Linked DNA regions of Lewinella sp. 4G2. The protein of the gene in region 1 interacts with the protein of each later gene in a pairwise test. Links are inferred from orthologs where the notes say so. Each region holds a gene or a part of one and is shown on either strand. Other genes may lie near its edges.

What was found.
Region 2: the proteins of ung (region 1) and A3850_RS16690 interact in binary tests that used the Escherichia coli proteins (3 or more experiments, as listed by UniProt). The link is inferred for Lewinella sp. 4G2 from one-to-one orthologs.

The regions. Positions count from the first base shown.
Region 1 is NZ_LVWJ02000011.1:133,641-144,644, reverse strand. What follows is about bases 7,451-10,333. They hold ung (uracil-DNA glycosylase), read right to left. Parts: upstream 9,290-10,333; coding sequence 8,612-9,289; downstream 7,451-8,611. Other genes in these bases: prfA (peptide chain release factor 1), read right to left, coding at 9,572-10,333; A3850_RS00620 (hypothetical protein), read right to left, coding at 7,657-8,310; A3850_RS00625 (ABC transporter permease), read right to left, coding at 7,451-7,646. Also shown: A3850_RS00650 (DUF6851 domain-containing protein), read right to left, coding at 1-530; A3850_RS00645 (RluA family pseudouridine synthase), read left to right, coding at 840-2,558; A3850_RS00640 (NUDIX hydrolase), read left to right, coding at 2,630-3,175; A3850_RS00635 (T9SS type A sorting domain-containing protein), read left to right, coding at 3,499-5,070; A3850_RS00630 (ABC transporter permease), read right to left, coding at 5,074-6,258; more of A3850_RS00625, read right to left, coding at 6,255-7,450; more of prfA, read right to left, coding at 10,334-10,639; A3850_RS00605 (hypothetical protein), read left to right, coding at 10,838-11,004. UniProt on the Escherichia coli protein: Excises uracil residues from the DNA which can arise as a result of misincorporation of dUMP residues by DNA polymerase or due to deamination of cytosine.
Region 2 is NZ_LVWJ02000014.1:4,074,024-4,084,912, forward strand. What follows is about bases 5,270-8,037. They hold A3850_RS16690 (nucleoside-diphosphate kinase), read right to left. Parts: upstream 6,981-8,037; coding sequence 6,558-6,980; downstream 5,270-6,557. Other genes in these bases: A3850_RS16680 (hypothetical protein), read left to right, coding at 5,270-5,496; A3850_RS16685 (bifunctional heptose 7-phosphate kinase/heptose 1-phosphate adenyltransferase), read right to left, coding at 5,493-6,449; A3850_RS16695 (deoxynucleoside kinase), read left to right, coding at 7,118-7,747; A3850_RS16700 (MOSC domain-containing protein), read right to left, coding at 7,766-8,037. Outside these bases: A3850_RS16660 (TonB-dependent receptor), read left to right, coding at 1-211; A3850_RS16665 (DUF4249 domain-containing protein), read left to right, coding at 328-1,275; tRNA (N6-isopentenyl adenosine(37)-C2)-methylthiotransferase MiaB, read left to right, coding at 1,371-2,828; A3850_RS16675 (sigma-54-dependent Fis family transcriptional regulator), read left to right, coding at 2,821-4,188; more of A3850_RS16680, read left to right, coding at 4,342-5,269; more of A3850_RS16700, read right to left, coding at 8,038-8,590; lysA (diaminopimelate decarboxylase), read right to left, coding at 8,590-9,846; A3850_RS16710 (AMP-binding protein), read left to right, coding at 10,048-10,889. UniProt on the Escherichia coli protein: Major role in the synthesis of nucleoside triphosphates other than ATP. The ATP gamma phosphate is transferred to the NDP beta phosphate via a ping-pong mechanism, using a phosphorylated active-site intermediate.

The DNA.
Region 1 (11,004 bases):
TTCGCCTCGTTGGCGCCGTCACTCAGGCCGAAAGAAATGATCTGTTCCGCCACGTAATTACCGAGCGCGGCGGGGTCGCCGGAACGATAATCCATACTCGTATTGCCCGGGTTATACCCCAAAAAGAGCATGAGGGCATTAGCGCTGTTCACCGTCTCCCGCCCACCAGGTGAGTCGATGTATCGGTGCCGCAGGATCCGGTATGCCGCAAAACTCACGGCCTCGTCCGCGGCAGCATCCACGTCCCCGTAGTCCGGCACCAACCAGTAATCGATCGGCAAAACATCGTTATTCAGCAGCGCCGGCGTGCCACTCTTGTGCACCAAACTCCAACAGTCATACATCGCCGCCGAGATGTGGTACAAATTCCGCGCGTGCACCGTCGGCCGCGCAAAATCATTCCGGATTGCCTCCAACACCTGCTCGTTCCACTGCCGCGCCACTGAATGATCAGTTTGCGCTGCCGCGGGTGCCAGGAAAAGGGCAAGCAGTATCGCCGTAAACGACAAACGAAGAGTAGAATTAAACATAAAGGATTGTATATAGGAGCGATCGCCGGACCAAAAAATGGGGACAAAAACATCTCAGCCCGTGCACTGGCGAAGTTACCGCCCAACCAACACCGATGTTGTCAAGCATCCGTTAAAAATGGGGATTGGCTACTAACGTAAGACAACCGATCCCGGTAGGGATCACCACGATAGCCCGGACCACGAAGTAGCCGCGCAGCGCATCAGACGAAACCGAAGGTTGAGGCAGATCCCGGGGGGGAGGATGAATATGATAAACCCGGGCAACCCCAAAAATCCATTTGGTCATTACCCACCCCCGAGTGACCTTTGCCCCCAAACCACTCCAACCCCATCATCCTTCCCCTTTTCAAAACCACCTTCCTCCACCCGCTCCCGTCGGACGCCACCCCAACCCCGCCACCCGCCCGGTTCACCTACCCCTTCCACTACGCCCCCCACGAACTGGCGAAGCAGGCCGCGGCCGATCTCCAGCGCCACCTCCTCACCCAAACGGATTGGGACTACAACTTCGGCCTCACCCCGGAAGATGAGCCAGAGGGCCAGGGGAAGATGTTCGGCGTACTCGTCGTGCAGAACCAGGCCGGAGAACTCCACTACCTCGCCGCCTACTCCGGTAAACTCGCCGAATCCAACCACCTCCCCGGTTTCGTACCCCCGGTGTATGACATACTCGACGCGGAGGGCTTCTACAAGGCCGGAGAAAAAGAAGTGAACGCCCTAACCGAAAGGATCGAAACGCTGGAGGCCGCCCCCGTACTCCAGCAAGCCAAAGCGGATTTGCAATTGGCGGAAGAACAATCCGTACGGGAGATCGCGGCGGAGAAATTGGCCCGCAAACAAGCTAAGGTAGAACGTGACCTGCGCCGCCAATCCGCCAGTCATCTGCCCCCCGACGCCCTGAAAGAATTGGAAGAACAATTGGCCCAGGAAAGCGTAACCCGCTCATTCGCTCTCAAGGACCTCACCCGCGCCTGGAAAGAGAAAGTAGCCCGCCTCCGGGAGGAATTACGTAGGCTGCAGGATATGATCACCCAACTCAAGTTGGAGCGGAAAAATATGTCCAACGACCTCCAGGCTCGCATCTTCCAGCAGTACCGATTTCTGGATGCGAACGGAGCCGTACGTGACCTGCTGGACATCTTCGGCGAAACGGTATTCAAAATCCCACCCGCCGGTGCCGGGGAATGCGCGGCACCCAAGCTTCTGCAGTACGCCTACCTTCACGGACTCCAACCCATCGTGATGGCCGAATTTTGGTGGGGTAAATCGCCAAAGTCCGCCGTCCGGAAGCACGGTCGTTACTATCCGGCCTGCCGGGGGAAGTGCCTGCCCATCCTCACTCACATGCTGGTTGGTCTCGATGTGGATCCCAATCCCATGGCCGAAAACCCCGCCGCTGGTAAGGACTTGCCCGTCGTTTACGAGGACGACGACTTGCTCATCGTCAACAAGCCCGCCGGCTTCCTGTCCGTGCCCGGTAAGTTGATTGAAGACTCCGTCCAGAGCCGGATGGAACAACGTTTCCCCGAAGCCCGCAACCACCTCATCGTCCACCGCCTGGACATGAGCACGAGTGGATTGTTGTTGCTCACCAAGAAAAAGGAGATCCACCTGAAACTCCAGCAGCAGTTCTTCAAACGCTCCATCAAAAAGCGTTACGTGGCCTTGCTGGAGTCCGTTCCGGCGCAAACAGAAGGCTTCATCGACTTGCCCCTCGCCGGGGATTTCGAAGACCGGCCCCGCCAGATTGTCGACTTCGAAAATGGTAAAACTAGCCGGACCCGCTTCGCCGTGACGGAAGTCCTCCACGACGGCCGGGCCCGCGTTAACCTCTGGCCCCTCACCGGTCGGACCCACCAGTTGCGCGTCCACTGCGCCCACTATAAAGGACTGAACGCTGCCATCGTCGGCGACGAACTTTACGGCGTAATTGGCGGCCGGCTCTGCCTCCACGCCGAGGAACTCTCCTTTGTCCACCCCGGCACCGGCGAAGAAATGACCTTCCTCGAACCGGCGGAGTTTTAGGGTCGGGGAGAGGAACAGTTTAGTGGTGTACTTGGGAGAGTGGTCGTTCCCAAGCTCAGTATCTTCCCCCAATGAAGAACCCCTGGACTACCCTAACCACCACCGTCCCCTACGACAACCCCTGGATCTCCGTCGAGCACAACGAAGTACTCAACCCCGCTGGTAACCCCGGCATCTACGGCGTAGTCCGCTTCAAGAACCAGGCCATCGGCATCGTCCCGATCGACGAGGATGGCTACACCTACCTCGTCGGCCAGTACCGCTTTGCGACGGGCCGCTACGAATGGGAGATCCCCGAAGGTGGCTGCCCCGTCGGTACGGACCCGCTCGCCACCGCCCAACGCGAACTAAAAGAAGAAACAGGCCTCGTCGCCGAGCATTGGACGCAACTGATGGACTTCTACCTCAGCAACAGCGTCACGGACGAATACGGCGTCGCCTACGTAGCCCGCGGCCTCCGCCAGGAAGCAGCCGAACCCGAGGACACGGAGGAATTAAAACTAAAGCGAGTACCCCTCCAAGAAGCCATCGACATGACCCTGGACGGGCGGATTAAGGATGCGTTGAGTGTGTTGGCTTTGCAAAGGGTGGGGTTGTTGGGTGCAAGGCCAATCTAAATTGATGGAAAATAATTACGACGTAGATCTTTGAGTTTTATCTCTTCGCATCAACCTGATTGTTTGGAAAATTACCGAAATCACTTAGATTGAGCAGCGATTGTAATTGGATGATTGCAGGATGTACTAGGAATTGTAATGAATTTTTCGTAGGTTATTGAGATTCACGGCAACAGCAAACGCATCAATAGATCCGGCCCTAACTATTGCGCGTCGCGTTTTTACACATTTAATTATCAGTCATAGACTACGCAGCTGCGCACGAATCTAAGCTCGTATTTTTTACTAAGCATCGCTACTCTAACAAGCCCGAACTCTCTCGAATGACCATTTCTACTCAATCAAAATTAATTGTTCTTTCAATCGCTTATCTCGCGTTCTTTATCCCTGGCTTATCAGCCCAAAATCAACATGATAATGTTTGGCTTTTTTCGTTACTTAAGAATTCTTCCGAAGTAAATTTCGAGAAAGGATATCCAATAGCTAAGTCAATAAGTTTGCCTACTGAAATTGAATATAGTTCAACCGTTATGTCTGATATCACGGGTGAATTATTATTCTACAGCACAGGATGTGCCTTATTTAATAAGAACCATGAGGTAATTTTGGGGGGAAGTCAGTTGAATGATGGTTCAATTGCGGAGAGTTGGTGTGATGATGATTTCATAAATGACTTTGGATATTTTCCAGGATTTCCTCGCAGCATAATTTCAATAGCTAAGCCACACAGCCATACCGAGTACTTTATCTTTCACCGTTCGACGGATCCAAATGATTCTAGTGCATATCCTCAATTTACTAGTAATAAGTCATATGTGTCAACTGTGGACATGAGCTTAAACCAAGGAAGTGGGGAGGTCACAGAATTGAGAAATCTATATAGTCAGCATTTCAGCGAAGGAGGCCTCAATTTTAACCAACACGCTAATGGTGTGGACTGGTGGATCGTAGATCCACTAGTCGATTCCAATGGGATCGCCGTATTTTTGGTGGACAGCTCCGGAGTCAGGTATAGCCATGATAACGTTATTGGCTTTAAAGATGATGGTCGTACCAATGGTTTTGAACAAAGCATATTTTCTCCGGACGGCAACCTATTTATCCGCCATAACGGTAACATTGGTACGCAATTATTTGATTTTGATCGAGAAACGGGCGCACTGTCTAATTTTCGTCATTTACCAATGCCCATGAATGACCAATTTACTGATAACGATCGTGGGTTCGGAGCGGTGGCGCTTAGCCCTAGTGGTCAGTATCTCTACGTAAGCAATCTAGCACGCCTGTATCAGTACGACCTAAATTCCATGGATATAATTAATAGCCGTATTTTAATCGCTGACTTAGAATACCGTTTAGATCCTACTCAACCGGACGCCAGTTCTACGGGCAGGATGCAATTAGGGCCGGATTGTAAGATATACGTCTTCAGTTTTGCTGGAGAGGATATTCACGTTATTCACGCTCCGAACGAAAAAGGGGCGGCTTGCGATTGGGAGGAAGACGGGTTGATTTTACCACATACATCATTCAGGGATCAGCCCTATTTTCCCGTTTTTCGAATCGGAAGCACTAAAGACCCCATTTCTCCCTGCGTGGACTATTCCGCTGTTTCTACCAGTGAATCGGATCATGCGCGCCAAGTTCAACCCATTGTGAGTGTTGCACCCAACCCAACGTCGGGGCCACTTACGATTACGCTTAGTAAAAGGACCTTGGATAGACACCTCCTCTGGACACTGTACGACGGCAACGGGCGTCAGGTTAAACAAGTGCGGTTCCAGTCCCGCAGCGATCTGACTATTCCTCGTGAAGGACTGGCTAATGGGATCTATTTCTGGCAGTTGTCTGGTCCATCCGGAATCTTGGATCGGGGTAAGGTGATTTATCAGTAGGGCTCACTCTCGTCGCCCACCCAACACCTGCACTGCCAACACCGTCAGCGTAATCATCAAACCCGGGAAGATGGCCAGCCACCAAGCCAGGGGCTGTTCCCGCGAGCGCCGCAGCAACGTACCCCAGGTCGCCACGTCGTTGGGTAGGCCAATCCCCAGAAAGGAAAGAAACCCTTCCGCTAGGATGGCCGAACCGGCGGTGAAGGCAACCACCACCAGGAGGGGACCAAACGCATTCGGTAACGCGTGGTGGGTCAGGACGCGCCAGGGAGAGATGCCATTCCCCAGCGCCGTGCGGATGTAGGGTAACGACCGGATGCGTAGCAGTTCCGCCCGCGTAAACCGCGCAATCGTGGGCCAGGAGAGGACGCCCGTTACGGCGGCGAGCAGACCGATACTCGGTTGGGGCGCGAGGGACAGCACGGCCAACAAAAAGATCAAACCTGGGATGTTGACGAATATCTCGATCAACTGCAGGACCACGCTATCCGTAGGCAAGGCAACCGGTTCTCTCAGGCGGCTAAATTGATTGAACAGCCAACTCAGCAAAATCCCCAGTAAGCCACTCACCGCCAGGGCGAACAGGCCGATGAACAACGGATTTTCCAACTGAACGTAAGGAGCCAGGGCCGTAATGCTGTACACGCTACCCACCAATAGTCCGCAGGCAAAACCGATCAATCGGCTCCACCGCAAACGCAGTCCCCGATTACCGAAGAAGCCACCAATGCTACCCAGGGAAATACCGAGTAGCAAGCCGATGAACACCGCTCCAACACCTACGAAAAGAGCAACCCGCGTCCCGTACACCAGGCCCGCCGCAACGTCGCGGCCGAGGCGGTCCGTGCCCAGCAAGTGGCGGGCGCGCTCCCCGGTATCCTGCGCGGCGAAAGGGGAGAGGAACCCACCGTTCGTAAGGTCCGAGCGCACACCATCGTAGGGGATGGGGGGCCACAGCGCCCAGTCCGTTTTGGCTTGGTACCAATCCGTTGTCAAGGTCAGAGAATTGCTGCCGAAACCTATTTGCCGCAGCACGTCCGCCGCTACGGGAAACCGTATTTCTCCCTCCACCGACGCCGCGATTGGTCGGTCATTAGCGATCCAGTCAGCACCCAGAGCGACGAGAACCAAGAGGATCAACCAACCCTTGGCCAGTCGGCGTGTCCACGATGTTCCGGCAGTCTTCACGGGGCGATGCTTGGCTGCTTCAGGGGGGCACGGTTCAGGTTCACCCGGGGATCGACGAGGGCGTAGAGTAAGTCCGCCACCAGGAGGCCGAGGGCGGTCAGGACGCCAATCAGCAGGACAAGCACGATCACCACTGGCCAATCCCCATCCACGGCGGAGACGTACAGCAGTTGGCCCATCCCCGGCAGATTAAAGATGCGTTCGATCACGACGCTGCCCGCCAGCAAGCGGGGAAACAGGCCACCGAAGATCGTGATCAGGGGGAAGCTGGCGTTCCGGAAAACGTGGCGCCACCGGATCTGCCGCTCCGTCAGCCCCTTCAGCCGGGCGGTGTTCACGTAGTCTTTCCCCAATTCCACCAGGGTCGATTGCCGCAGGTGGCGACTCACGTACGCCAGGGCGGGGTAGGCCAGGCAGACCACCGGTAGGAAAAGGTGGCTGCCCCGCACGGTCAGCGTCTCCCACCAACCGGCGTCGGCGGGTAAGTTTCCCAGGCCCATGCTCGGGAAGAAGTCCATCCCGTACGCCGGCGTGGTGAAGAAGTTGGCCAGTAAGGTAGCCGTCCAGAAGGCCGGGATGCCGAAGAGTAGGAACAGTAGGACCGTCGTGATCCGATCCACCGTAGATCCCGCGTTGCCCGCCAGGTACAGCCCGAGCGGAACGGAGATCACCAGCATCAGGAGTACGGCCAGGAAGTTGAGCAAGAGCGTCCATGGCAGAGCCCGGGCGATCTTCGCGCTGACGGGCTGGCGGTCTAAATAGGATACTCCGAGGTCACCCGTCAGCAAATCCGTTAGCCACTGGTGGTACTGGTTCTGGGTACCGTTCCAGGCCACTTTTATGCCCAGTAAGCGGGAGCGGCTTCCGGCGTTCATCGCTCGATTATGCGCGGCTATGAGTTCCGGTGCCTGCCCGTCCCGGTCCATTTGTTGGAGGGTGGCGGTGATTTGTTCCGGGTCGTCCATTTGCAGCAGGCGGAGGGCTACGAGACTTTCCGCCGGGGTGCGGTCCGTTGCGGTGGAGCTGGGGTAGGCGGTTTGCCGGAGCGTCCGGTAGTAGTCGCTTACCCCTTCCCAATTGCCCGCCACCAGCGTCAGCGCCCGCAGCATGTCTCGCTCGGCGGGGCGCACGATGCGGTGCAAAGTATCTGGTAAAGCGCCGTTGCGGACGGAAAAATAAAACGGCGGCAGCTGGCGATTGAGGCGCACCGCGGCGCGTTGGTACACCCGATCGTAGGCTGCGGGGGAGGTAGCCGCGAGGCGCGAATCGCCCGGCGGGAGGGCGCTGGCAACGGGGTCGCCGGGCGTTAATTCGCGGAGGCCAAAACAGAGGAGGCTGAGCAGTAAAAGGCTGAAGGGGAGCAGAAGTAACCGACGTAAAAAGTACATGGTTACTGCTTTATTCCGCGACTTCGATCAGGCGCGTGCGCGTCATGTATTCGGCCTGGATGCTCGTCCACAGCCGCGCCGTCGTGTCGCGTTTCAGCTGCTGCTTGATGAGGTAAACGTTGTACTTGCCCGGCTTCAGTTTGGCAAGCGCATCGCTGGGCAGCGTGGCCACGGGGCTGTTCGTCGGGCCCACCAACTTGATCTTTTCGGGGGCACTCCGGTCCTGCGGCCCGAAGTAAAAAACGAGGCTTTCGGAGCTCGTCAGTGCCTCCGGGCCGTACGCCACTTGCAGGTCTTTCTTAGGATCGATCACGTTGGGAAAAGAGTCCACAAAGACTGGCGCGAGCTTCACGTCGCGGTTACACAGCGCGTCTCCGCAGGGAATTTCCAGAGGAATTACGGAAGGGTAATTCAGGTTTTTGCGCAGCTGCCACGTCGTCACCCCCTGCCGCGTAAAACTATCCAGCGGCGAGCCGTAAACCGTAGGCACGCCAGTGATTGGCGCCTCTCCGGCCAATCCCAAATTCATGCGCGTCGTCAGTAATTGCTGGTCCTGCTCGTAGTTGAGGAACACCACGGCACCATCACGTTCGCCGTTAGATGGGGCGCTGTCGCAGGTGCAAAACAAAAGGAAAATGCAGGAAAGAATTACCAGGAATCGCATTAGGCGAAGGTAGGGAATGGATTCTCGATTCTCGATACTCGATACTCGATAAGTGAGGACTGATTGTACTACCGCACGAGAATGCTCACTGCTTTGGATTCTCGAATCTCGATACTCGATTAGTGAGGACTGATTGTGCTACTGCATGGGGATGCTCACTGCGTTCGTCCTGCGTGATAGCGCGGCCCGCCACTAGAAACTATCCACTAGAAACTATCCACTAGAAACTTCCCACTCGCAACTTGATACTTCCAACTCACAACTCGCAACTCGCCACTCGCTACTTGCAACTAGAAACTCTCTACTCCACCCCCCAATCAATCGCTTCCTGCCCAGTCTTAACCAAGTACTCATTCGCCAGTTTAAAGTGATCATTGCCGAAGAAGCCCTTGTCCGCGCTGAAGGGGGAGGGGTGGGCGCTGCTCAGCACGAGGTGTTTGTCGGCGTTGATGAGTGCGGCTTTCTTTTTGGCGAAGGCGCCCCAGAGCATGAAGACAACGTTCTCCCGGTGGTCCGAAATGGCTTTGATGGAGGCATCGGTGAAGAATTGCCAACCCGACCGCTGGTGGCTGCCAGGCCGGTTTCGCTCCACCGTTAGCATGGAGTTGAGGAGGAAGACGCCCTGCTCCGCCCACTTGGTAAGGTCACCGCTCGTGCTGATGGGGATGTCGAGACTGGTATTCAGTTCTTTGTAGATGTTCCGCAAGCTCGGCGGCCGCGTCACCCCCTTGGGTACGCTAAAGCTCAGTCCCATCGCCTGGCCCGGGTTGTGGTAGGGATCCTGCCCCAGGATGACCACTTTAACCTGGCTAAGCGGCGTCGTGTCGTAAGCGTTGAAGATGAGCGAGCCCGCGGGGTAGATCTCCTTGCCGTCCGCCTTCTCCTGCTTGATGAAGGAAATAAGGTTGCGGAAGTAAGGCTTTTCGAATTCATCAGCGAGCGCTGCCTTCCATTCGGCGTTGATCTTTACGTTGGACACGGGTGTAGTTTTTTAGTATCGTAGTCGGGTAGTCGGGTAGTGCTTAGTCGTCACACTAATGACCGCTCTACTATTATCGTTTCTTGCCTTAACTAGCCAAATTCCGGTGGGAAAGTTCACGCGACCGCAGTGTTATTGCTGAACGGCCCACTGCAGACTATAGACTACAGACTATAGACTAAAAAACCCGGCCGCTCCAGGAACCTCAGATGGTCGCTGCGCTCGGATCTAAGGCCGGCTGGAGAACCTGATGGCTACAGACTATAGACTATAGACTACAGACTACTGTACCCCCTCCTTCAACTTACTAGCATTCTCCGCTACCTGCAACCCTTCAATCACCGGCTCTAATCCTCCGGCTACGATCTTGTCCAGACTGTGCAGGGTGAGGTTGATGCGGTGGTCCGTCACCCGGTTTTGGGGATAGTTGTAGGTGCGGATCTTTTCGGAACGGTCGCCACTACCGACGAGTGATTTTCGGTTGGCGCTGAGTTCGGCCTGGGCGGCGGAATCCTGCGCGTCCTTGATGCGGCGGTAGAGCTGGGCCATGGCGATCTCCTTGTTCTTGTGCTGGCTCCGGCCGTCCTGGCTCTCGGAGACGATTCCCGTCGGCAAGTGGGTGATGCGGATGGCGGATTCCGTCTTATTAACGTGCTGGCCACCGGCACCGGAAGCGCGGAAGGTATCGATCTTCAGGTCCGCCTTGTTGATGTTGATGTCCTCGGCCTCCATCTTCGCCAGTACGGCGACGGTCGCGGCGGAGGTATGGACGCGGCCCTGGCTCTCCGTCTTTGGGACGCGCTGTACGCGGTGGGCACCGGATTCGAATTTGAGGTGGGAGTAAACGTCGTCGCCGTGCACTTCTAGGACGAGTTTGGAGTAACCACCAGCGGTGCCCTCGTTCTCGTCGATCACCTCGATCTTCCAGCCCTGGTTTTCGCAGTAGCGGCGGTACATATCGTAGAGGTCACCGGCGAAGATGGCGGCTTCGTCACCGCCCGCGCCGGAGCGGATCTCCATAATGATGTCCCGTTCGTCCTCGGGGTCTTTGGGGATGAGCATGATCTTGATCTCCTCGTCCATGCTCTCCTTCTTCTCCCGCAGTTCGTCGTATTCCAGCTGGGCCATTTCCCGCATTTCGGGATCGGGGTCCTTGCGCATTTCTTCGGACATCTCCAGGTTATCCAGCAGGTCCTTGTATTCGAGGTAGGTATCGGCGATGGGTTTCAGCTTCCCGTATTCCTTGTTCACTTTGGTGAAGCGCGCCGGGTCGGTGATCACCTCGGGGTTGCCGAGTTGCTCCTCGAGGTTCTTGAAGCGAATGAAGATGGCGGAGAGTTGGTCGATCACGGGTCAGGGTGGAATTTGGGCGGCGAAGTTACGCAATTACCCCGTGGGCTGGTCCTGCTTACTTGCCCTTCGGCTGGCACCTGCGACAGCGCCTCATTTAATAAAGAACTTTGAATTGCAAAGTAAATGCTGTAGCTTTGTCTTATCAAGTCCTGACTAATGGTACTACTGTTGTTGATCCCGCTATTTATAGCCGTTGTGAGCCCGCCCATTCGGTTGATTGGCCTGATTGCCAACCCGCCCGACGCAGGGGTAAAACCAGTCAAGTACAGCAACTGGATAGGGCAAGTTTGTGATATCTCAACGGTGGTGGTCATTCCCTTCTTTGGAGGCGCCTTTCTTAATGTCTGGCGCGAAAACCTGGC
Region 2 (10,889 bases), on another replicon or contig:
CCGGAGCAGCAAAGCGGAGCATACGATCAGTCTAGGGGTCTATAATTTGTATAGCCGCCACAACCCGATCTACTACGATATTCAGACCACGTACTCGTCCCGCGACGATCAGTTGATTGCCAATCGCGACTTCGTGCAAGTGTACCTGGCTCCGATAACGCCGACTTTCTCCTACCGCATTCGATTTGGGCACGCCGGAATTGCCCGTTAAATGTAGGCGGGCTTACGTTTCGGCAAGTAAGCTTTTTTCCCTAAATTGCAGGAAAGTTGCCCGGTAGAGAATTCAGTAGCAACTTATTACAACTCAACCGACTAGACCACTTCAACATGTCCGATCTTCTATTCGCACACCGGTTTGCGTTCCGCTTTTTAGCGGCGCTGGCGCTGGTGCCGTGGATGATGGGTTGCGAAGAGGTGATTGAAAGTCCGTTTGAGATCGTAGAAAGCAAGTTGGTGATCTCGGCAAAATTGGCTCCGAACCATCCGGTGACGGTCCAGCTCACCGCCACCCAACCCGTTACGGGTGAGATCAACCTTTCCGACGTAAAGGGCGCTCAGGTAGTCCTTTTCGAAGGAACCGAAGTGATCGAAGAATTAGAATACGTAAAGAGTGGTGATGGTAAACCCGGCTTTTACCAAACGACGAACTTCCACCCCATTATCGGGCACGTTTATACCATCCATGCTTCCGCCGACGGATTTACTCCCGTCTCCGCGGAAAGTAAGATTCCCACCAGCGTAGAGATCACCTCTATTTCCCTCGCTGACCTGAGCACGATGGATATGCTGACCACACAAGTCTACGACTACGAGTTGGTAGTTGACTACGCTGACCCAGAGGACGCCACCAACTACTACGACTTGCGCATAAGCCAAGAGGTAATTCCCTACCGCGTCAGTACCGATGGTGATACAACCTTCTACCCAATGGTCCTGAAATCCGTGCAACCTCCCGGTATGTTTCTGGGTACGACGCCGCCCATTGGTGGCCAGGCAAGCGTCCTCATTCAGGATAAACCAATGGAAGATGGCGTGGCGATTCGCTTACAGAGTGTCATCGATCCTTCGAAGGAAATTTTGGGCAGCATTATTGCGGAACTTCGGACTGTCTCCGAGCCCTATTTCCTCTTTCAAAAGAACCTCCAGTCAGAAGGCCAGGTATTTACCGGCATCCTGGAACCGCGGGTCAACACCTACACGAACGTGACCTCCGGATACGGCGTCTTTGCTGGCTACAGTAGCTCCGTGCGTACTGTCAACGTGGGTAATAGATAGACCTTTCCAATTCTTAGCACTTTTAATTTTCGCGCCATTTTGTCAGACCGGCGCCGTATCTTTGCACCCCTAATCGGCCCCCACGCCGCGTGCATATGTACAATGACAACCCTACCATTAAGGACCTTCCGAAAGTAGTCGACGAAGCCAAGCAAGGTGAAGTTTTCGGAAGTGAATTCGCCCCCGTTCAGCCCGGTACCAAACAGTTCTACATCGAGAGCTACGGTTGCCAAATGAACTTTAGCGATTCCGAGATCGTCGCCTCCATCCTCGGTGAAGCCGGCTACGGCCCGACGCGTGATATGGAAGCGGCTGACCTCATTCTGGTCAACACCTGCTCCATTCGCGAAAAGGCGGAGGAAACGGTACGCAAACGCCTGCGCGTATTTGACAAGGTTAAGCAACGCAAACCAGGCACCATGATCGGTGTCCTCGGTTGCATGGCGGAGCGCCTGAAATCGAAGTTCCTCGAGGAAGAGAAGTTGGTCGACATCGTCGTCGGTCCCGATGCTTACCGGGATCTTCCCAGCCTAGTAGCCGGCGCAGAGGAAGGTGAAAAGGGCGTGAATGTCTTCCTGAGCCGCGAAGAGACTTACGCCGACATTAGTCCGGTACGCTTACAGTCTAACGGTGTAACGGCTTTCATCTCCATCATGCGTGGTTGCGACAATATGTGCTCCTTCTGCGTTGTGCCCTTCACCCGGGGCCGGGAACGGAGCCGCTCCGCATTCAGCATCGTAGCCGAAGCGACCGATCTGTTTGATAAAGGATTCCGGGAAGTAACCCTCCTGGGCCAAAACGTAGACAGCTACAAGTGGGAAAATCCCGAAAGCGGTGAAGTCGTCAACTTCGCTCAGTTGCTCACCATGACGGCCGCCGTTGACCCTGATCTCCGCATCCGCTTCAGCACCAGCCACCCCAAGGACATCACGGACGACGTGCTCTACGCCATGCGCGATCACGAGAACGTCTGTAAGTACATCCACCTGCCGGTACAGTCCGGCAATACCCGCGTCCTTGAACTGATGAACCGCACCTACACGCGGGAGTGGTACATCGAAAAGGTCAACCGCATCTACGAGATCATGCCCGACTGCGCCATTTCTTCAGACATCATCACCGGCTTCTGTACCGAGACCGAGGAGGAGCACCAGGAAACGCTCAGCATGGTGGAATTCGCCCGCTACAGTATGAGTTACATGTTCTTCTACAGCGAGCGCCCCGGTACTCCGGCCGCCCGTAAGTTTGAGGACGACATCCCGCTGGCCGTCAAGAAGCGTCGCCTCACGGAGGTGATTGAACTACAAACTAACATCAGCCGGGAGCTGAACGCCGCGGAAGTAGGAAAAACCTTCCGGGTACTCATCGAAGGCGACTCTAAAAAGTCGGACCAGGACTGGAAAGGGCGGACCACTCAGAACCGGATGGTCATCTTCCCAAAGGTTGGCCAGCACCAGCCCGGCGACTACGCTTTGGTGACCATCACCGACAGCACCAGCGCCACCCTATTTGGTTACGAAGTTCAACCCGGAAGCACGCGCACGAATGGCTAAGATCGATACCGTTAAAAGAAGGTATGGCATCGTTGGGCGTTCTCCAGCGCTTGACAATGCCCTGCAAACCGCCCTGCGCGTAGCAAGCACGGACCTATCCGTACTCATCACGGGTGAGTCTGGTGTGGGCAAGGAAGTGATGTCGCGGATCATCCACGACAATTCCCCCCGGAAGCACGCGGGTTTTATCGCCATAAACTGTGGAGCCCTACCTCCGGGCACCATCAACTCTGAATTATTCGGACACGAAAAGGGCGCCTACACTGACGCCCGCGCCGACCGTAAAGGATACTTCGAGACCCTAAATGGAGGCACCATCTTCCTCGACGAGATTGGGGAAATGCCACTGGAAACCCAAAGTTACCTGCTCCGCATCCTGGAGAACGGTGAGTTCATCCGCATGGGCTCCAGCACCGTCCTGAAGACGGACGTACGGGTGGTCGCCGCTACCAACCGTAAATTGATGGAGCGCGTTCAGGCCGGAAAATTCCGGGAGGACCTGTACTACCGATTAGCGACAGTTCCCATTGATCTACCCTCTTTACGGGAACGACCGGAAGACGTGTACCTACTCTTCCGCTACTTCGCCAACAACTTCGCGGAGAAGCAGAACATCGAGCCCATCCAGGTCGACGAAGAAGCGCGCTGGTTGCTGGAGAACTACACCTGGCCTGGTAACATCCGGGAATTGAAGAACAGCGCCGAGCGCATCAGTATCCTCTCCGAGAAAAGGGATCTCACTGCCGTCGATTTGGCGGAGATGATGCCACAGCTGATGAAGCGTAACCTCCCCGCCCTCCAACGCGATGCGCCCGCCGATGGCCAGGCCAATCTGCAGGAACGGGAAATTCTCTACAAGGTCCTCTTCGACATGAAAGAGGACATGAGCCAACTCAAGAGTCTCATCACTGAGCTGATCCGGACGAATGACCTACGCGTCCCCGATATGTCGCAGGTGCGTAGCTTGTCCCTTCCCGGCCAGTATCCCGCCGCCGCGGATGCCATCGACCGTTTCGCCGCCAATACCGAATCCGATCACGGTGGATACGGACTAAAGGACTTCACGAACGCTGCCCAACGCAGCCCGCGGGAACGGAACGTCCGTCACTCCCCTCCTCCCCCACCCCAAAACTTCAACCGCCCCAACGATGATGACCCCATCATCCTGGATGCTGAAATGGAACGCGCCTACGCCCAAACGGAGATTGTGGAAGAAGATCTCAGCCTGGCCAACGCCGAGAAGGAACTCATCAAGAAGGCCCTGAAAAAGCACAACAGCCGCCGCAAAGAAGCTGCCGCGGAGTTGGGGATCAGTGAGCGGACGCTGTATCGCAAGATTAAGGAGTATGAGGTGGATTGACAGTTTTTAGTCTGTAGTCTATAGTCTGTAGTCCCCCGTTTTGAGGTTCTCCAGGCGGCCTGCCATCCGAGCGCAGCGACAATGGGAGGTTCCTGGAGCGGCCGGTTTTAGTAGTTTACCCGCCACCAAACCCTTCCGCCTCATCTTCTCCCCATGAGATGTATTCCGTTCTTTTTAGGCACCACGGTATTACTTGCCCTCTTCGCCTGCACCGGCGACAGCGCCCAGAACCGGGGACACGGGAAGGCGATCCTGCCGTGGGAAGAAAACGGGCAATACTGGGCTTGGGAGGGTAAGGAACCGGTGCTGCTGTTGGGTGCGGGGACGGATGATAACCTGTTTCAAAGCCCAACTTTTATAGAGGAATTGGGGGTACTGAAGGACGCTGGCGGGAACTACGTACGCTGCGCGTTGCATTCGCGGGGAAAGCGGGACCGGGCACCATTTGCCGTTGATTCGTTGGCGCGACGGTTCGTGTTTGATGAGCCGGATAGTATTTACTGGGCGCGATTGGCGGACCTACTGGAGGTGGCCGCCGGCTACAATCACGTCGTTCAGCTGGAAGGGTGGCGGGGGGAATTGTACCAGCGGGATAGTTTGGCGACCGATGGTTTTGCCCGGGCGTTTGCGGAACAGGTCGCAGCAATAGCCGCGGGATATAGCAATATTCTGTACGCTCCGCTGGATGACATTAGCCCTGAGGACACGCTTTTTTCAAGTGAAGACTGGGCGGATAAGCGCGGACCTTTCTTCACCGATGACAGCCGGGACCAGTACGGGTTGGAGGGGCAAGCCCACTGGCGGTGGCTGTTGGAGCGTCATGGCCAAACCGACTATCCCCGCAACGCTGCGGCACTGACGGGACACGGCGCTAACCCGGCGGTGGTGGACGGAACGGCGCAATTTAACCGAGCCCTCCTGGCTGGCCACGCCGCCGTGCGCCACGCCCGCGAACCCATTGGCAGCGGGCTAAGTGGCGTCGCCCTTTCCAGCATCCGGACGATCCGGTCGATTGAGCGGACTTTCAAATTATGGAACCTCACCCCAGCACCGGAAATCATCGTCGGGGAACCGGGGGTGGCCTACCCGGCAAAGGATAGCTTGAATAATTACCTGGTTTACCTCGCCGGCCCGGGCTCCGTTACGGTACAACTGGATACGGAAGACCAACGGCCCATCCGGGTTTCCGTCGTGGGTTACCTCGGGACGCGGCGGTCGGAATTGTTGACGCCGCCCTACGGGTCGACGTTCACGATCAGTACCGAGGACGATCGGGGAGCTTGGTTATTAATGAAGAAAGAGGACTAGGCCTCTCGCAATGCTGCAAGGTCAACGGCGACAACGCCACGTTTTGCAATGACTTGGGCCCCGGCCCGATTGGCGAGTTTAGCGATATCCGGCAAGGCCATCCCCGCGGCTAAACCACACGCGGCGATGCTGATGACGGTATCGCCGGCGCCGCTGACGTCAGCTACGTCGCGGGCATCCGTAGCGTGGAGGGAGCTTTTTTTGCCGTCATTGACGTAAATACCGTGCTCACTGAGGGTGATCATGACCGACTTACAGCTGAGCTTTTCGAAAATGATGTCCGCTACCAGATCGAGAGAATTAAGGGTAGGTTTGACTACCATTTCTACCTGCTGCTGGATTTCCCGCAGGTTGGGTTTGAACAGCGTGCATTGCTGGAAGCTCCAGAATCCCTTGTTCTTGGGGTCCACTACGGTTGGGATGTCCCGCTGGCGGCACAATTCCAGTAATCGCTGGGTGAATTCAGAGTACAGGACACCCTTGTTGTAATCTTGGAAGAGTACCAGGTCGACGTTACCGGCATCAATCGTCCGGTGGATTTTGGTAAGCAAGCCTTCTTGGGGGGCGCCGACCAGGTCGGTCGTTACCTCCCGATCCACGCGCATTAATTGCTGGCCGTTGGCGGTGAGGCGGGTCTTTACCGTGGTGGGCCGGGATGGGTCGGCCATGATGAGATCGGCAGACAGATCCGCGTCGCGCAGCAATTGGCGGAGAAGAGGTCCGTTGGGGTCTTCCCCCACAATGCCGGCCAGCAGTACCGTTGCGCCGAGCGCCTTCAGGTTGAGGGCAACGTTGGCGGCCCCGCCGAGGCGGTTATCTTCCTTCCCGAGGGCAAGCACGGGCACGGGTGCTTCCGGGCTAATGCGGTCCACCTTGCCGTCGAGGTAGCGGTCGATCATGACGTCTCCAATGACCATGATGGTCAGGTCAGCGAAGGAGGGGATGGAGCTCAAGGGAAGCAGGCTTTAGGGGTGGCCAAAAACGGCGAAGGCACAAAAGCGCTGCTTGCGCAGTTCGTGCTTTTGTGCCTTCGGACGCAGTAAAATTAATTGCCTTCGGGCCTAGCCGAAGATCTCCGTTCCGGCGAAGTGGAACTGGCTTTCGATGTCGGCGTTCTCGTCGCTATCGGAACCGTGCACGGCGTTCTCACCGATGCTGGTGGCAAATTGCTTGCGAATGGTGCCTTCGGCGGCTTCGGCGGGGTTGGTGGCTCCGATGAGGGTACGGAAGTCGGCCACGGCGTTGTCTTTTTCCAGGACGGCCGCTACGATGGGGCCGCTGCTCATGAACTCGACGAGTTCACCGTAGAAAGGGCGCTCGGCGTGGACGGCGTAAAATTCGCCAGCTTTTTCCGCGCTGAGTTTAGTGTACTTCATGGCGACGATCTTGAAACCACCGGCGTTGATCTGCTGGAGGATAGCGCCGATGTGGCCGTTCTTGACGGCGTCGGGCTTGATCATGGTGAAGGTGCGGTTGGTAGCCATAACAATCAGATTTTTAGGTTATTTGGATGGGCCGCAAAGGTAGTATTTATAGCCTTAGTATTCAGCCGTTCCGTAGCCACCAATCTTCGCCGCGAAAGATTACCTTTGGCCGAATTCCCGACCAAGCCTCCGTTACCATGATCGCACAAATGAAACACATCGCCATCGCCGGCAATATCGGCGCCGGAAAAACCACTTTGTGTACCAAGCTGGGGCAACATTTTGGCTGGGACGTCCACTACGAAAGCGCGGACGATAACCCCTACCTGGCGGACTTCTACGAAGACATGGAAAGGTGGAGTTTTAACCTCCAGGTCTATTTCCTGCACAATCGTTTTGCCCAGATCATGGAGATCCAACGGGGGGAACGGACGGTGATCCAAGACCGGACCATCTACGAGGATGCCTTTATTTTCGCGCCCAACCTTCGCGATATGGGCATGCTTACCAAGCGGGATTTCGAGAATTACTCCTCGCTCTTCGAGACAATGAGCCAGAGCATTTCCCCGCCCGACCTACTGATTTACCTGCGCGCCGGAACGGGCACGCTCGTCTCCCATATCCAGAATCGGGGCCGTGAATACGAAGGGGCCATGAGCCTCAACTACCTCAAAAAGCTCAACCAGCGGTACGAGGATTGGATGAAGACCTACGATGCCGGCAAGAGCCTAATCATTGACGTCGATAACCTGGATTTCGCTAACAAGCCGGAGGATTTAGGTTACGTGGTCGAACGGGTACAGTCCAAACTTCACGGCTTGTTCTAGCGGGTAAATCAGCCTTTACTACCCTTCTGTATTTGCGTGATTTTCCGTTACGGTCACTTCATCGCCAACGGCCACCGACCCATCGCCACCTTCCCAGCAGGCGTTCATTCCGAACAGGATTTTGTTCCCCACTTTGCGCATGTTGCTCAGGGTGCCAAGCACGCGTAGGTCGCGGCCGCGGGTGCCGGGCTCATGGGTGATCATGATGCACCGAGCGCAGGGTTTGGGCAAGCGAAACTGGTGGGTACCGATCTCAAGTCTGAACCAGGCATCCTCGGCAAAAGCGGTTGGAGAATCGACTACGATGTTCGGGCGGAACCTCCGGACGTCGAGGGAAGCCTCCCCCATTTCGTGGGCGAGGGCCCGGAGGCTGGCGGTATTGGTGATGAGGTAGGGGTAACCATCGGCGAAGGAGACGGTCTCCTCCCCCTTCGCGTAACGGGTGTCGACCGGTCGGATGTCGTCGTCCTGCATGTACATCAGTCGGGCGTCCGGGATCCCCAATTTTCTGGTGAGGGCGTACATCGCATCGGAGTTGACTTCAGTAGCTTGGAAGGTATCGTCCCAAACGGTGACGGTGCTTTTGGTCCCCAACCTGGCACCTGCGACAGCGCCCACTACCTCATTGCTCGGTAGATGGCGGAACGTGAGTTCATCGCCAACCAGCTCTGCGGAGAATTCGGATAGCTGGACGTTGTTACGCTGGCTGATGAAGCGCCCGGATGCGTCGGCGAACATCCAGCGGCGGTCGTCAACGAAACCCCGTCCAAGCGGCTGCAGAGATTGGACGGACTGGCCACCCAGCGATTTGACCGGGTAGCGATATAGTTCAGTTACGTGCATCAGGCGGTGATCTCCTTACGCTCGAGGCTCGGGATGGCGACTTGCCCACGCAGCAGATCCTCCATCGTTTCGCGCTCACGAATGAGGTGGGCCTGGCCTTCGTAGACGAGTACCTCGGCGGGGCGATACCGACTGTTGTAGTTGCTGGCCATCATGAAGCTGTAGGCGCCGGCGTTGGCCATGGCGAGGATATCTCCCTCCCGCACCTCGGCGAGCTGGCGGTTGACGCCGAAGGTATCCGTCTCGCAGATGTACCCGACGATGCTGTAGATGCGGGGCTTACCGTCGGGATTGCTTACGTTGGTGATCTCGTGGTGGGCGTCGTAAAACATGGGCCGGATGAGGTGGTTGAGGCCGCTATCGACGCCGGCAAACACGGAAGCCGTGGTGGTCTTCACGACGTTGGTGCGAACCAAAAAATGACCGGATTCGCTAACGAGGAACTTGCCGGGCTCGAACATCAGTTCCAGCTCCCGGCCGTATTCGCCGCAGAACTCGTTGAAGCGCGCGCTGAGCTTTTCGCCAAGATCCTCAATGTCCGTAGCGATGCCGCCCGGCTTGTAGGGGACTTTAAAACCGGAACCGAAATCGAGGTAGTCCAGGTCGGGGAAGTCACCGGCCGCATTGAGCAGGATCTCTACCGCCCGTAGGAAAACCTCCGCGTCGTAGATGTCAGAACCGGTGTGCATGTGCAGTCCTTCGACGGTGATGCCGAGAGCTTTGACCACCTTCAGCACGTGGGGCACCTGGTGGATGCTGATGCCGAATTTGGAATCGATGTGGCCAACGCTGATCTTGGAATTCCCCCCCGCCATGATGTGCGGGTTGATGCGAATGCAAACCGGCGTATCCGGATGCTTGGCCCCGAATTGCTCGAGGATCGAGATATTATCGATGTTGAGACGTACGCCCTTAGCGGCGGCTTCTTCCACCTCATCAAGGCTGACGCAGTTGGGCGTGAAGAGGATATCGTGGGGATCGAAACCCGCCATCAGACCGAGCTGCACCTCCTGGATGGAAACGGTATCGAGACCGCTCCCGAGCTCCCGAAAAATGCGGAGTACGTTGAGGTTGGTTAGGGCCTTACAAGCGTAATTGATGCGGAGGCGTTTGACCTGCTTAAAGGCCTCGGCCATGCGTTTGTACTGACGTTTCATCGTCGCCGAATCGTAAACGTAGAGGGGTGCCTCGAACTGGTCTACAATGGAAAGGGCATCGACGCCGCCAATCTCGTAGCGGCCATTAGTCAGTGACATCATGGTTTGATGGGTTTAAATAAAGACAAATACGGAACGAGCCAACAAGTTTGGGTAGCGCTAAAGTTGTGCTGCGGGGCCCTTTCGGAATCTCCCCAATGAAATCGAAGCGTAGCCAAATAGTTGGCGAGCAAAGATAAGCCCCACCTAAATACGCGCATTGGCGGTCACACTTTATTACCTTACGCGCAAAGCTGATCCATGTACGACAAAACTTGCCTGCAGGCCTTCTACGAAAAAGAGGCCGCCAACCCCAATAAGCCCTACCTCCACCAACCCTTCGGTGAAAATTGGGAAACGTACACCTGGGGGGAAGTGGGTTCGATGGCCAAAAAGATGGCCCACTATCTACAGTCGCTAAACCTGCGGGAGCAGGCCCACATTGGCCTCGTCTCCAAAAACTGCCGGGAATGGATCATCGCTGACCTCGCCATCATGATGGCGGGTTACGTATCGGTCCCCTTCTTCCCCACCCTGACCGCGGACCAAATCAACGAAGTACTGGACCTGGGCGACGTCGACGCGCTCTTCGTCGGTAAACTCGAAGTGTGGGACGAGATGAAGAGCGGCGTACCCGAGGACATGCCCGTCATCGCCTTCCCTAAGTACGACGGGAACGACGAAGTGAAACGCGGTAAGAAATGGACGGACATCATCCATAACTCTCCAGAATTACAGACCAAGCCCATCAACAAACCGGATGATATTTGGACGATCATCTTCACCTCCGGCACCACGGGGACGCCGAAGGGCGTGATGCTAACGTACCAGATCCAGATCGCGCTGATGGATAATCTCTACGATGAAAACCCACTGGCAAACGATTACTCCGGCCAAAATCGCTACTTCAGCTTCCTGCCGATGAACCACGTGGCGGAGCGGGGCACCATCGAACTGATGTCCCTCACCCACGGCGGCGAGATCTTCTTTACGGAAAGCATCGAACGCTTCGCCGCCAACCTGAAGGACGCGCGGCCTACCTTCTTCTTCGCCGTGCCCCGGATCTGGACCAAACTCCGCCAGGGTGTCCTGAAGAAAATGCC